Regions from separate parts of the Actinoplanes sp. ATCC 53533 genome, predicted to be linked through region 1. Evidence: riboswitches for the same ligand, from Rfam matches in the RefSeq annotation. Region 1 holds a riboswitch; each other region holds the start of a gene.

Region 1 (3,268 bases):
CGTAGTACGTGCCGTGTAGTAGGGTGGGTCACATGGCTTTGGGAGACCTGGAACGCGAGGTCATGACGCAGTTGTGGACGGCGGGCGAGCCGCTGACCGTGCGCCAGGTGCACGAGCGGGTGAGCCGCGACCGCGAGCTCGCGTACACGACCGTGATGACCGTGCTCGACCGGCTGGCCAAGAAGGGCGTCGTCACCCAGCAGCGCGCCGACCGGGCATATCGCTACGCCCCCGCGCAGACCCGCGAGGAGATGACCGCCGCGCTGATGCTCGACGCGCTCAGTGCCGCCCCCGACGGCGTCCGGGACGCGGCGCTGGCGCACTTCGTCGGCCGGATCGACCCGTCGGCCCTGACCGCCGCCATCGCGGCGGCGCGGAAGGATCCGGCCGCCGCGCCGGGCCTGCCCGCCGCGGAAAACCCAGAAAGGCGGCAGTGACCGCGCTGCTGCTGGGCGCGCTCGGGCTGACGCTGTCGCTCGTCGTGCCGGGCATCCTCGCGGGCGCCCGCTGGCCCGACCGCGCGCCGGCCGCCGCCGTCGGGCTCTGGCAGAGCATCACCCTCGCGGGGGTGCTCTGCGCGCTGGGCGTGGTGCTGGCCGGGCCCCAGGAGCTGGTCAGCGAGCTGGGCTCGGACCGGCCGGTCGGCGCCGCCGCGCTGATCCTCGCGCTGGTCGTCGCGACGGTGATCATCGCCCGGCTGCTGGTCTCGCTGGTCCGGGTGAGCATCCGCTCGCGGGCCCGCCGGGCGCGGCACCGGCTGCTGGTCGACCTGCTGGACAGCGCCGAGCGCCACGGCGAGTTGCCCGCCGAGGTGCCGCCCGGGCTGCGCGTGCTCGACGGGCCGCTACCGTTCGCATACTGCCTGCCGGGCCGCTCGCCGCGGGTGGTGCTCAGCGACGGCGCGCTGCGGGTGCTCGACGCCGGGCAGGTGGCCGCCGTGATCGCGCACGAGCAGGCCCATCTGCGGCACCGCCATGACGTGGTGATGGAGTCGTTCACCGCGTTCTACCGGGCGGTGCCCCGGCCGCTGCGCAGCCGCGCGCCCCTCGACGCCGTGCACCTGCTGCTCGAGATGGTCGCCGACGACGCGGCCCGGCGGCGCTGCGGCGCGGCCCCCCTGGGCACGGCGCTGGCGCTGCTCAGCGACGCGGTCAGCCCGGACGCTCCGGCCGAGCTCGGTGGCGCGGTGGCGGAGCGCCGGCGTCGCCTCGACCGGCTGGCCGCCGACGATCCCCGGTCCGTTACCCTCACCGTGACACTGCTGGCGGCGGCCGGCGCCGTCGGTCTGCTCGTGTTACCCACCGTGATCCTGGTGGTGCCGTGGCTCGACCGGGCACTCTCCGCATGGCCGCTTTAAGTCCTCCTTAATTACCGTAGGTCACTGGGTGTTATGCGCAGTGTGTCCTGATACCGCCGGGTTCAAATCGCCGGTGATCGGGAGTACGGTGGGGCCCGGCTCAGCAGTCCCCCCTCGTCCCAACCCGGGCGAACTGACGGGCCACCGCCTAATCGTTCCAGTCGTGAACGAACCGGGGACCCGAGCAACCGGGGTTAAGCCGCAGCAGCACCGCGGCCGGGCGCGCTTCCCGCCCGCACCCGTCAGCTAACCCGGTCGGCGGCCGAGGGAAGAAAGGACACTGCACCTACGTGAAACGGATTGAGGCGCACCGCGTCGCAATTCTGCGCAGCATCGCCTGCGCCGTCGCCGCGGTCGGGATTCTTCTCGCGCCCGGAGTGGCGAACGCGACACCGTCCCCGTCGAGCATCGAAAAGCAGATCGACGAGCAGTGGAACAAGCTGGAACCGGTCATCGAGCAGTACAACAACGTGCACAACCAGCTGCTCAAGAACCAGGCCCAGCTCAAGAAGATCGACAAGCGGCTCGCCCCGCTGGAGCTGCAGGTCAACCTCGCCATGTCGCAGGTGGGCAGCATGGCGGGCGAGGCCTACATGCAGGGCTCGCCCAGCGCGATGACGGCCATGATCATCAGCGGCTCGCCGACCGGCCTGACCGAGAAGCTCTCGTTCCTCGATCAGATCAGCCGGCACCAGCGCCAGTCGGTCGCCGGCGCCGCTGAGTTGCGGGACAAGCTCGCGGGCGACAAGCGCGACCTGGACACTCTGACCAAAGCTGTGGCGGCCCGGGACAAGGCGCTGGCGCAGCAGCAGAAGGACATCCAGAAGAAGGTCGACGAGCTGCAGAAACTGCGGATCAAGGCGTACGGCGCCAGCGGCGTCGCCGACGGTCCGTTCAAGACGGGCCCGTGCCCGGTCGACTACACCGACGACGCCGGCGGCCGGGCGGCGCAGCGAGCCTGCGACCTCATCGGCAAGCCGTACGTCTTCGGCGCCGAGGGGCCGGGCGGTTACGACTGCTCCGGCCTGACCAAGGTGGCGTGGGCGGCGGTCGGGGTGCACCTCGAGCACTTCACCGGAGACCAGATCCACACGGGCAAGTCGGTCAGCCGCAGCGAGCTGAAGCCGGGTGACCTGATCTTCTACGGCAGCCCGGTGCACCACGTGGGCATCTATGTGGGTGGCGACACCATGGTCCACGCGCCACACACGGGCGACCATGTCCGGATGGCGTCGATCGACCGCAGCGGAGCCATCACCGGCATCCGCCGCCCGGGCTGACCGGCGCAGCGCAACCACGAAAAAGCCGCCACGCCCGTGGCGGCTTTTTCTTGCCCTTCGGTCGCCTCGCCGTGCTGGTGCGTCGACTTGACCGGGACGACCCGCAGCGCTGACGGGGCCGCGCCGGGTGCCCGGGGCTGCGAGACTGGGGGATGTTCTCCGCCGGTTTCACGCGCAACGTCACCGACAGCTGGGGCGACGCCGGCCGGCGGTGGCTCGCGGGGCTTCCGGTGCTGATCGAGGAGGTCGCGCGCGACTGGGGGCTGACGGTCGGGACGCCGTACCCGTTGAGCTTCAACTTCGTCGCGCCGGTCCGCCGGGCCGGGGGATCGCCGGCGGTGCTCAAACTCGGCCTGGCCGAGGCCGGCCATATCGCGATGGAGGCCGACACGCTCGGGTTTCTGGGCGGTCGCGGCGCGGTCGAGGTGCTGGCCCGCGACGACGGGCGTGGCGCGCTGCTGCTGGAGCGCGCCGAGCCGGGCGTGACCCTGCGGACGCTGGTCCGCGAGCGCGACGGGCAGGCCACGGCCGTCCTGGTCGACCTGATGCGCCGGCTGCACCGGCCGGCGCCGGACGGGCTCATGCTGGAGGAGCTCTCGTCGCGGGTGGCGGCCTTCGACGCGCACCTGGC
Region 2 (3,268 bases), on a different contig from region 1:
GGCCGGCGTCGGTCGCGCCACGCTGTACAAGTACTTCCCGGACGTCGAGGCGATCCTGGCCGCCCATCACGAACGTCACGTTGCCGGTCACCTGACCGAACTCGCCGAGCTGCGGGCCAAGCCGAGCAAGCCGTACGACAAGCTCCAAGCAGTACTGGGCCGGTACGCGCTCATCTGTTATTACCGCAAGCGACACGGAACCGAGGAACTCGCGGCCCTCCTCCACCGCGGGGAGCGGGTCTCCGGTGCGGAACAGCAGCTCATCGACCTGTTTCAAGACCTGCTGGCCGAGGTCGCCGCCGCAGGGGAGTTGCGCGATGATGTCGCGCCTGACGAGCTTGCGACCTACTGCCTCCACGCGCTCGGCGCAGCCGGCAGTCTGCCGTCCGAAGCGGCAGTGAACCGACTTGTCGCGGTAGCCCTGACCGGGCTGCGACCTACGCGCAGGGGCAGCGTGAAGCCCGACGCGACCTGATCTCCCAAACCGCGGGGTTGCCGAGATGAAAGGACATCGCTACCGACGCGGTTCCCGCGCCATGACGAAGAGCACCCTTGGACCGATGGTGCGCGACGGAAAGGACACGCCGGGCGATTCATGTGGTGTTTCTGCCGGCGTGCACCTCAGCGGCGGGTTGGGCATAACGGTCTGGGTCGGCGACTGTGTTGACGGCAGCAGACATGCGCCGTCCGGTCCTGCCGGCCTGGGGTGCTCTTTCACAGCTTGCAAGTCGTGAAGGGCGGCTCGAGGAAGTGCCGTGCGGGGATCGAAGGACATGACGTCGGCGCCACCCCAGGCCCGCGCCGACCACATCGAAGTGGTCCGTCGGCCGGGCCCGCGCTTCGCTGGCGCTGCCATTCGCATGAGGCGACAACGCTTCCCCTGCCGCACGTTGCTCATTTGGGGAATGCCAGTGGAGCACGACCGAAAGGGCGCGCTCCACTTCATGAGTCGGCAGTTATCGTCAGGCGGAGACGAGGCGCCGTACGACGTAGCTGTTGCTGTAGACCTTCTGCTTCTGGACGGTCTTGCCGGCGCGGGGGGAGGCCCACATGTAGCCGCCGCCGGCGTAGATGCCGACGTGGGTGCCGTAGGAGCCGGAGCGGAAGACCAGCAGGTCGCCGGCCTTCTTGTTGCCCTTGCTGACGGCCTTGCCGTACTTCTGCTGCGAGTTGGCCTTGTGCGGCAGCTTCTTGCCGACGGCCTTCTTGTAGACGTACATGGTGTAGCCGGAGCAGTCGAACTGCCTGGGGCCGGCGGCGCCGAAGACGTAACGGGCACCCCTGTGCTTCGCGGCCTCGGCAATCACCTTGGCCGCGTTGTTCTTCACAGTGATCTTCGTCTGGCTGCTGCGCACCGAGGCGAAGCCCTTGGTGCCGGCGAAGACGGTCCGGTAGTACAGCGAGCCGCCGGGCTTGGTCAGGAAGGACGCCACGCCCTTGGAGTTGGTCGACTTGGTCACCCAGGTCTTCCACGCCTTGCCGCCACGGATCTGCAGCTTGACCTTGCCGGTGACGGCCTTGCCGGTCTTCGGGTTGATCAGCTTGGTGGTCACCCGAACCGTCTTGCCCGCCGCGATCGACTTCCTGTTGTAGGAATTCGTGATGCGGGGCTTGACGGTCGCCGCTGCCGCTGCCGCTGCCGTGACGGGGACCGGCGCGGCGGATGCCGGCGCGGTGGCGACCAGCTGGCCGGCGCAGAGGCAGAGACCCAGGGACAGAGCGATGGAACCGGTGCCGGTCTTGCGGGGGCGCCGGTGCGAGGTGCGTTCGTGCACGGTAGAGATATCCCTCCGGCACGCCTGCGAGGTTAGCTGTCGGGTTCGGGCGGGAAGGTTGCCCGGCCACCGCAATGGTGGCTTCACCCCGAGGTCCTCATCGGTTCGCCGCGAGCGGCGTTCCGTGGGACCGAATCTGGGTCCCCCGTCCCTGCCCCCGTATGCCTGTGTCGTTGTTCGCGATCACGATCGCGCCGCTCGGACCGGGGCAGGGCTCGGCGTGGTCCGTGGCGGTGCGAGCGGCGAGCGGTTGCTTACCGGCTCACCCTTGCTACCCGATTTCCGGCCGGACCGCTGGGGTGGTTTCGACTACCGAACGTGTTTGGCACATGGAACACTGTCCGGTTTGTAACCGCGCTGTGACAAATGCCGGTACTTACCGTGTTGAAGTGATCACCATTCGTCGAGGGTTACGGGTGAAACACAACACACAAAAAGCCGCATCGAGGTCGATCATGGCCTGAGTCAAGGTCGGGAGAATGTGGCCGTAAACGCCCCCAGCGGCGGAAACTCGGCGCCGGGCGGTGGGGTGGAGATCATCCGTTCGGTGGAGGGCGCGGCCGGGCGGTGGGTGAACCGTTACGTCCACAGGGCCAAACCGATGCCGCGCAGCGACAGCCCCGGGGGTGCAGCTCGCACGGAGCACGTGAATGTGGACCCTTGAGCGGGCTGAACGACGGTGGATCAGCCCGCTCAAGGGTCACTGCCTCAGTGCTGTGCGGTCAGCGGGTCGCCGCCACAGCAGGCCGCCCGGTGGCCTGTGGCGGGTGCTCGCGGGGGCCCAAGTGCCCCTGCCGGCCCAGGACCGCGATCCCGGTCGCGCGGATCAGGCCGGTCGCGACCAGTGCGACCCAGGGCAGCCAAAGCCAATGGTACGAAGGCGGCTGCCATCACGAGCAGGCCTCTGGTGATGGCCTGGGCGGGTGTCCACCGTGCTGTCACCCAGCCGGTGAGGCGCACCTGACCCAGCACGGTCAGCAACCCGGAGACGGCGAACAGGATCGCCACGCCGGTCTCGCCGCCGGTGACCCGCCGCACCTCGATGGGCAGCCCGAGATAGACCTGGAAGTTCAGCACGTAGGAGCCGATCATCGCCACCGAGAACAGCAGGAACGAGCGGTGGCGAGCACCTGGCGCCAGGCTTTCCGGATGAACAGAGCATCCGTAGCAAGTGTTTCAATTGCATCTATGCTCGGTGCCGCGTCGGGACCTGCCGCCTGGCTTGATCGGCGTCGCTGCCGCTCGCGCTCACCGGGTGCGCGAGCGCGGAACCGCCGCCGGCACCGCATGAGCCACCCGGCACTCTGCCGCCCAGCGCTGCCGATCCCCTCGTACTGACGACCACGGCGAGCGTCCCCTCGGTGGCGGAATCGTCGTCGATGGGGTGCTCGTCACTCAGCCCAGGCCGGGCAAGTTCCGCGCGTTCGACGCCACGTGCCCCCACCGCGGAGTGCGGGTCAGCCCGCCCAGCGACGGTGTCATCACCTGCATGG
Region 3 (3,268 bases), on a different contig from region 1:
CCACTGGGCCTGCGGACGGCGCAACGGACACCCGGTGCACCGCCAGTCGCCGTTGGCGCGCTCGATGGGCGAGCCGCACTCCGGGCAGACGAACGAGTCGTCGTGCCAGCGCTGGCCGGCGCTGAACCAGACGACGTGCTCGGTGTTGATGGCCGCCCAGACCACCATCGGGTCGTCCGCGTTCGCGACGACGTGCACGTCGGGGTGGGCGGCCAGGGCCGTCCGCCACATCTGCGCCATCATCGCGACTTCCTTGGCGCGGTCGAGCTGGTCGCGGGAGAGGTTGAGCAGGGCCACCACCCGCGGCGTGGTCTCGTCGATGACCCGGGCCAGGTAGTGCTCGTCGACCTCGAGCACGGCGAACGGCGTGGCGCCCGCCTTGGCCAGGGCGGAGGTGTGCCCGGTGGGCATGTTGGCGCCGAAGGAGTTGGTGGCGACCGGGCCCAGCACGCCGAGGGCGGCCGCGGTGAACCGGGTCGTGGTCGTCTTGCCGTTGGTCCCCGAGACCAGCGCGATCGCGCGGCCGGCGGCCAGGTTTCTCAGCAGGTCAGGATCGATCTTGAGACCTATCCACCCGCCGATCACCGAGCCGTCGCCGCGGCCCGCCGCCCGCGAGAGCGCCGCAGCGGTTCGCGACACGGAGGTCGCGACCTTGGCCCGTAGGGGCATCTTCCCGTCCGTCACGGCGACGAGGGTACCGGAAACGGACACTACGTCGAGTGGCGCTGTGGATGGAGCGGTCCAGGTCACCGCCGGGCGGCACCCTCGGCCGAACGGATGATCTCCACCCCACCGCCCGGCGCCGAGTTTCCGCCGCTGGGGGCGTTTACGGCCACATTCTCCTGACCTTGACTCAGACCATGATCGACCTCGATGCGGCTTTTTGTGTGTTGTGTTTCACCCGCAACCCTCGACGAATGGTGATCACTTCAACACGGTAAGTACCGGCATTTGTCACAGCGCGGTTACAAACCGGACAGTGTTCCATGTGCCAAACACGTTCGGTAGTCGAAACCACCCCAGCGGTCCGACCGGAAATCGGGTAGCAAGGGTGAGCCGGTAAGCAACCGCTCGCCGCTCGCACCGCCACGGACCACGCCGAGCCCTGCCCCGGTCCGAGCGGCGCGATCGTGATCGCGAACAACGACACAGGCATACGGGGGCAGGGACGGGGGACCCAGATTCGGTCCCACGGAACGCCGCTCGCGGCGAACCGATGAGGACCTCGGGGTGAAGCCACCACCGGTGGCCGGGCAACCTTCCCGCCCGAACCCGACAGCTAACCTCGCAGGCGTGCCGGAGGGATATCTCTACCGTGCACGAACGCACCTCGCACCGGCGCCCCCGCAAGACCGGCACCGGTTCCATCGCTCTGTCCCTGGGCCTCTGCCTCTGCGCCGGCCAGCTGGTCGCCACCGCGCCGGCATCCGCCGCGCCGGTCCCCGTCACCGCAGCGGCAGCGGCAGTGGCAGCAGCGACCGTCAAGCCCCGCATCACGAATTCCTACAACAGGAAGTCGATCGCGGCGGGCAAGACGGTTCGGGTGACCACCAAGCTGATCAACCCGAAGACCGGCAAGGCCGTCACCGGCAAGGTCAAGCTGCAGATCCGTGGCGGCAAGGCATGGAAGACCTGGGTGACCAAGTCGACCAACTCCAAGGGCGTGGCCTCCTTCCTGACCAAGCCCGGCGGCTCGCTGTACTACCGGACCATCTTCGCCGGCACCAAGGGCTTCGCCTCGGTGCGCAGCAGCCAAACGAAGATCACCGTGAAGAACAACGCGGCCAAGATCCTCGCCGAGGCCGCGAAGCACAAGGGGGCGCTCTACAAGTTCGCCGCCTCGGGGCCGAAGCGCTTCGACTGCTCCGGTTACACCATGTACGTCTACAAGAAGGCCGTCGGCAAGAAGCTGCCGCACAAGGCCAACTCGCAGCAGAAGTACGGCAAGGCCGTCAGCAAGGGCAACAAGAAGATCGGCGACCTGATCGTCTTCCGCTCCGGTTCGTACGGCACGCACGCGGGTATCTACGCGGGCAACGGCTACATGTGGGACTCGCCGCACTCGGGCGCCCGCGTGGGCAAGCACAAGATGTACGGCTCGAACTACGTCGTGCGGCGCCTCGTCTGAGCGTGACACGTCGGTAGGGCAGGACAGCACAAGTAAGAGCAGTACGACAGTTCAGTGGGGCGCGACCCGGGCGGGTCGCGCCCCACTGTCGTGTCCGCGCCACTTTTCCCTCCACTTTCCTCCCGGCGGAGTCTTGAAGGGCAGTCGACCCTTCCCCAAAGCCCGAAATCGGGGGACTTTCGTGCCCGGGTGGGCGGCATGTCGGAAAGTGGACCATGGTCGGGCCCGCCCGGCCCTCCACTTCCGCTCCACCTGCTCTGACGTGCGGATACATCCGCGAATCCGGCTCGCAGAAGCCGTCATTCTTGTTGCGAGTGGAGGGAAGTGGAGTAGAGTGGAGCGCAGTGGCAGGGCCTGAGGAGGAGCTGATTCCGAGGGGATTTGCCGGCCCAGACGACAGGTGGTCCACGCAGAGCTGGCTCTGCGGCGGCGCCGGGGGGCAGGGGGGTTGGGCCGATGTTCCTCGGCACGCACACCCCGCGCCTGGACGACAAGGGCCGACTGATCCTTCCGGCGAAGTTCCGCGACGAGTTGGCGGGAGGTGTCGTGATCACGAAGGGGCAGGAACGTTGCCTTTACGTCTTCCCGATGCCGGAGTTTCAGCGGATCGCGGGCCAGCTGCGCGAACAGCCGGTCACCCACAAGGCCGCCCGGGCATACAGCCGGGTGTTCTTCGCCAGTGCGCATGACGAGATCCCCGACAAGCAGGGTCGCGTCACCATCCCGGCACACCTGCGGGAATACGCGGCGCTGGACCGCGAGCTCGTGGTGATCGGTGCGAGCACGCGGGTGGAGATCTGGGACAAGCATTCGTGGGAGCAGTACCTCTCGGCGAGCGAGGACGACTTCGCCGATATCGAGGAGGGGGTGCTGCCCGGCGGATTGTGAGGCGTGGCACCTGTGGGCCTGTGAACGGCCCGGACGTCGCTGCCGCCGTACTGCGAGATCTCCAGCCGCTCCCGCTCCTGGCGCCTCTTCCCCGGTGCCAGGCGTGTGTCCGGTCGGGCGCGCCCGATGGCAACGGGCACGAGCGGATGGGGATCTGGCGGTACGGACAGACGACCGGGGTAGGCCGGCATCGGGGGATCGATGCGGGCCGGACCGGGTGAGCGCGGAAAGAGCAGGCAATGGGGGTCGACA

What was found. Region 1 has a riboswitch for cyclic di-AMP ahead of DMB66_RS56035 (NlpC/P60 family protein). Riboswitches for the same ligand answer to the same signal wherever they lie in the genome.
Region 2: linked by a shared signal. The riboswitch ahead of DMB66_RS22985 (C40 family peptidase) and the one ahead of DMB66_RS56035 (NlpC/P60 family protein) in region 1 are both predicted to bind cyclic di-AMP.
Region 3: linked by a shared signal. The riboswitch ahead of DMB66_RS11770 (C40 family peptidase) and the one ahead of DMB66_RS56035 (NlpC/P60 family protein) in region 1 are both predicted to bind cyclic di-AMP.

What each region holds. Positions count from the first base shown of each region.
Region 1 covers NZ_QHHV01000329.1:4,348-7,615, forward strand. The annotation lists gene DMB66_RS56025 (BlaI/MecI/CopY family transcriptional regulator) at 33-437, shown strand; gene DMB66_RS56030 (M56 family metallopeptidase) at 434-1,357, shown strand; cyclic di-AMP (ydaO/yuaA leader) riboswitch at 1,493-1,633, shown strand; gene DMB66_RS56035 (NlpC/P60 family protein) at 1,648-2,637, shown strand; gene DMB66_RS56040 (aminoglycoside phosphotransferase family protein) at 2,790-3,268, shown strand, end outside.
Region 2 covers NZ_QHHV01000067.1:38,468-41,735, reverse strand. The annotation lists gene DMB66_RS22990 (TetR/AcrR family transcriptional regulator) at 1-475, shown strand, start outside; gene DMB66_RS22985 (C40 family peptidase) at 963-1,775, opposite strand; cyclic di-AMP (ydaO/yuaA leader) riboswitch at 1,782-1,905, opposite strand; gene DMB66_RS62665 (hypothetical protein) at 2,484-2,867, opposite strand; gene DMB66_RS22975 (Rieske (2Fe-2S) protein) at 3,160-3,268, shown strand, end outside.
Region 3 covers NZ_QHHV01000029.1:56,366-59,633, forward strand. The annotation lists gene DMB66_RS11765 (MurT ligase domain-containing protein) at 1-669, opposite strand, end outside; cyclic di-AMP (ydaO/yuaA leader) riboswitch at 1,188-1,309, shown strand; gene DMB66_RS11770 (C40 family peptidase) at 1,316-2,128, shown strand; gene mraZ (division/cell wall cluster transcriptional repressor MraZ) at 2,585-3,016, shown strand; gene rsmH (16S rRNA (cytosine(1402)-N(4))-methyltransferase RsmH) at 3,256-3,268, shown strand, end outside.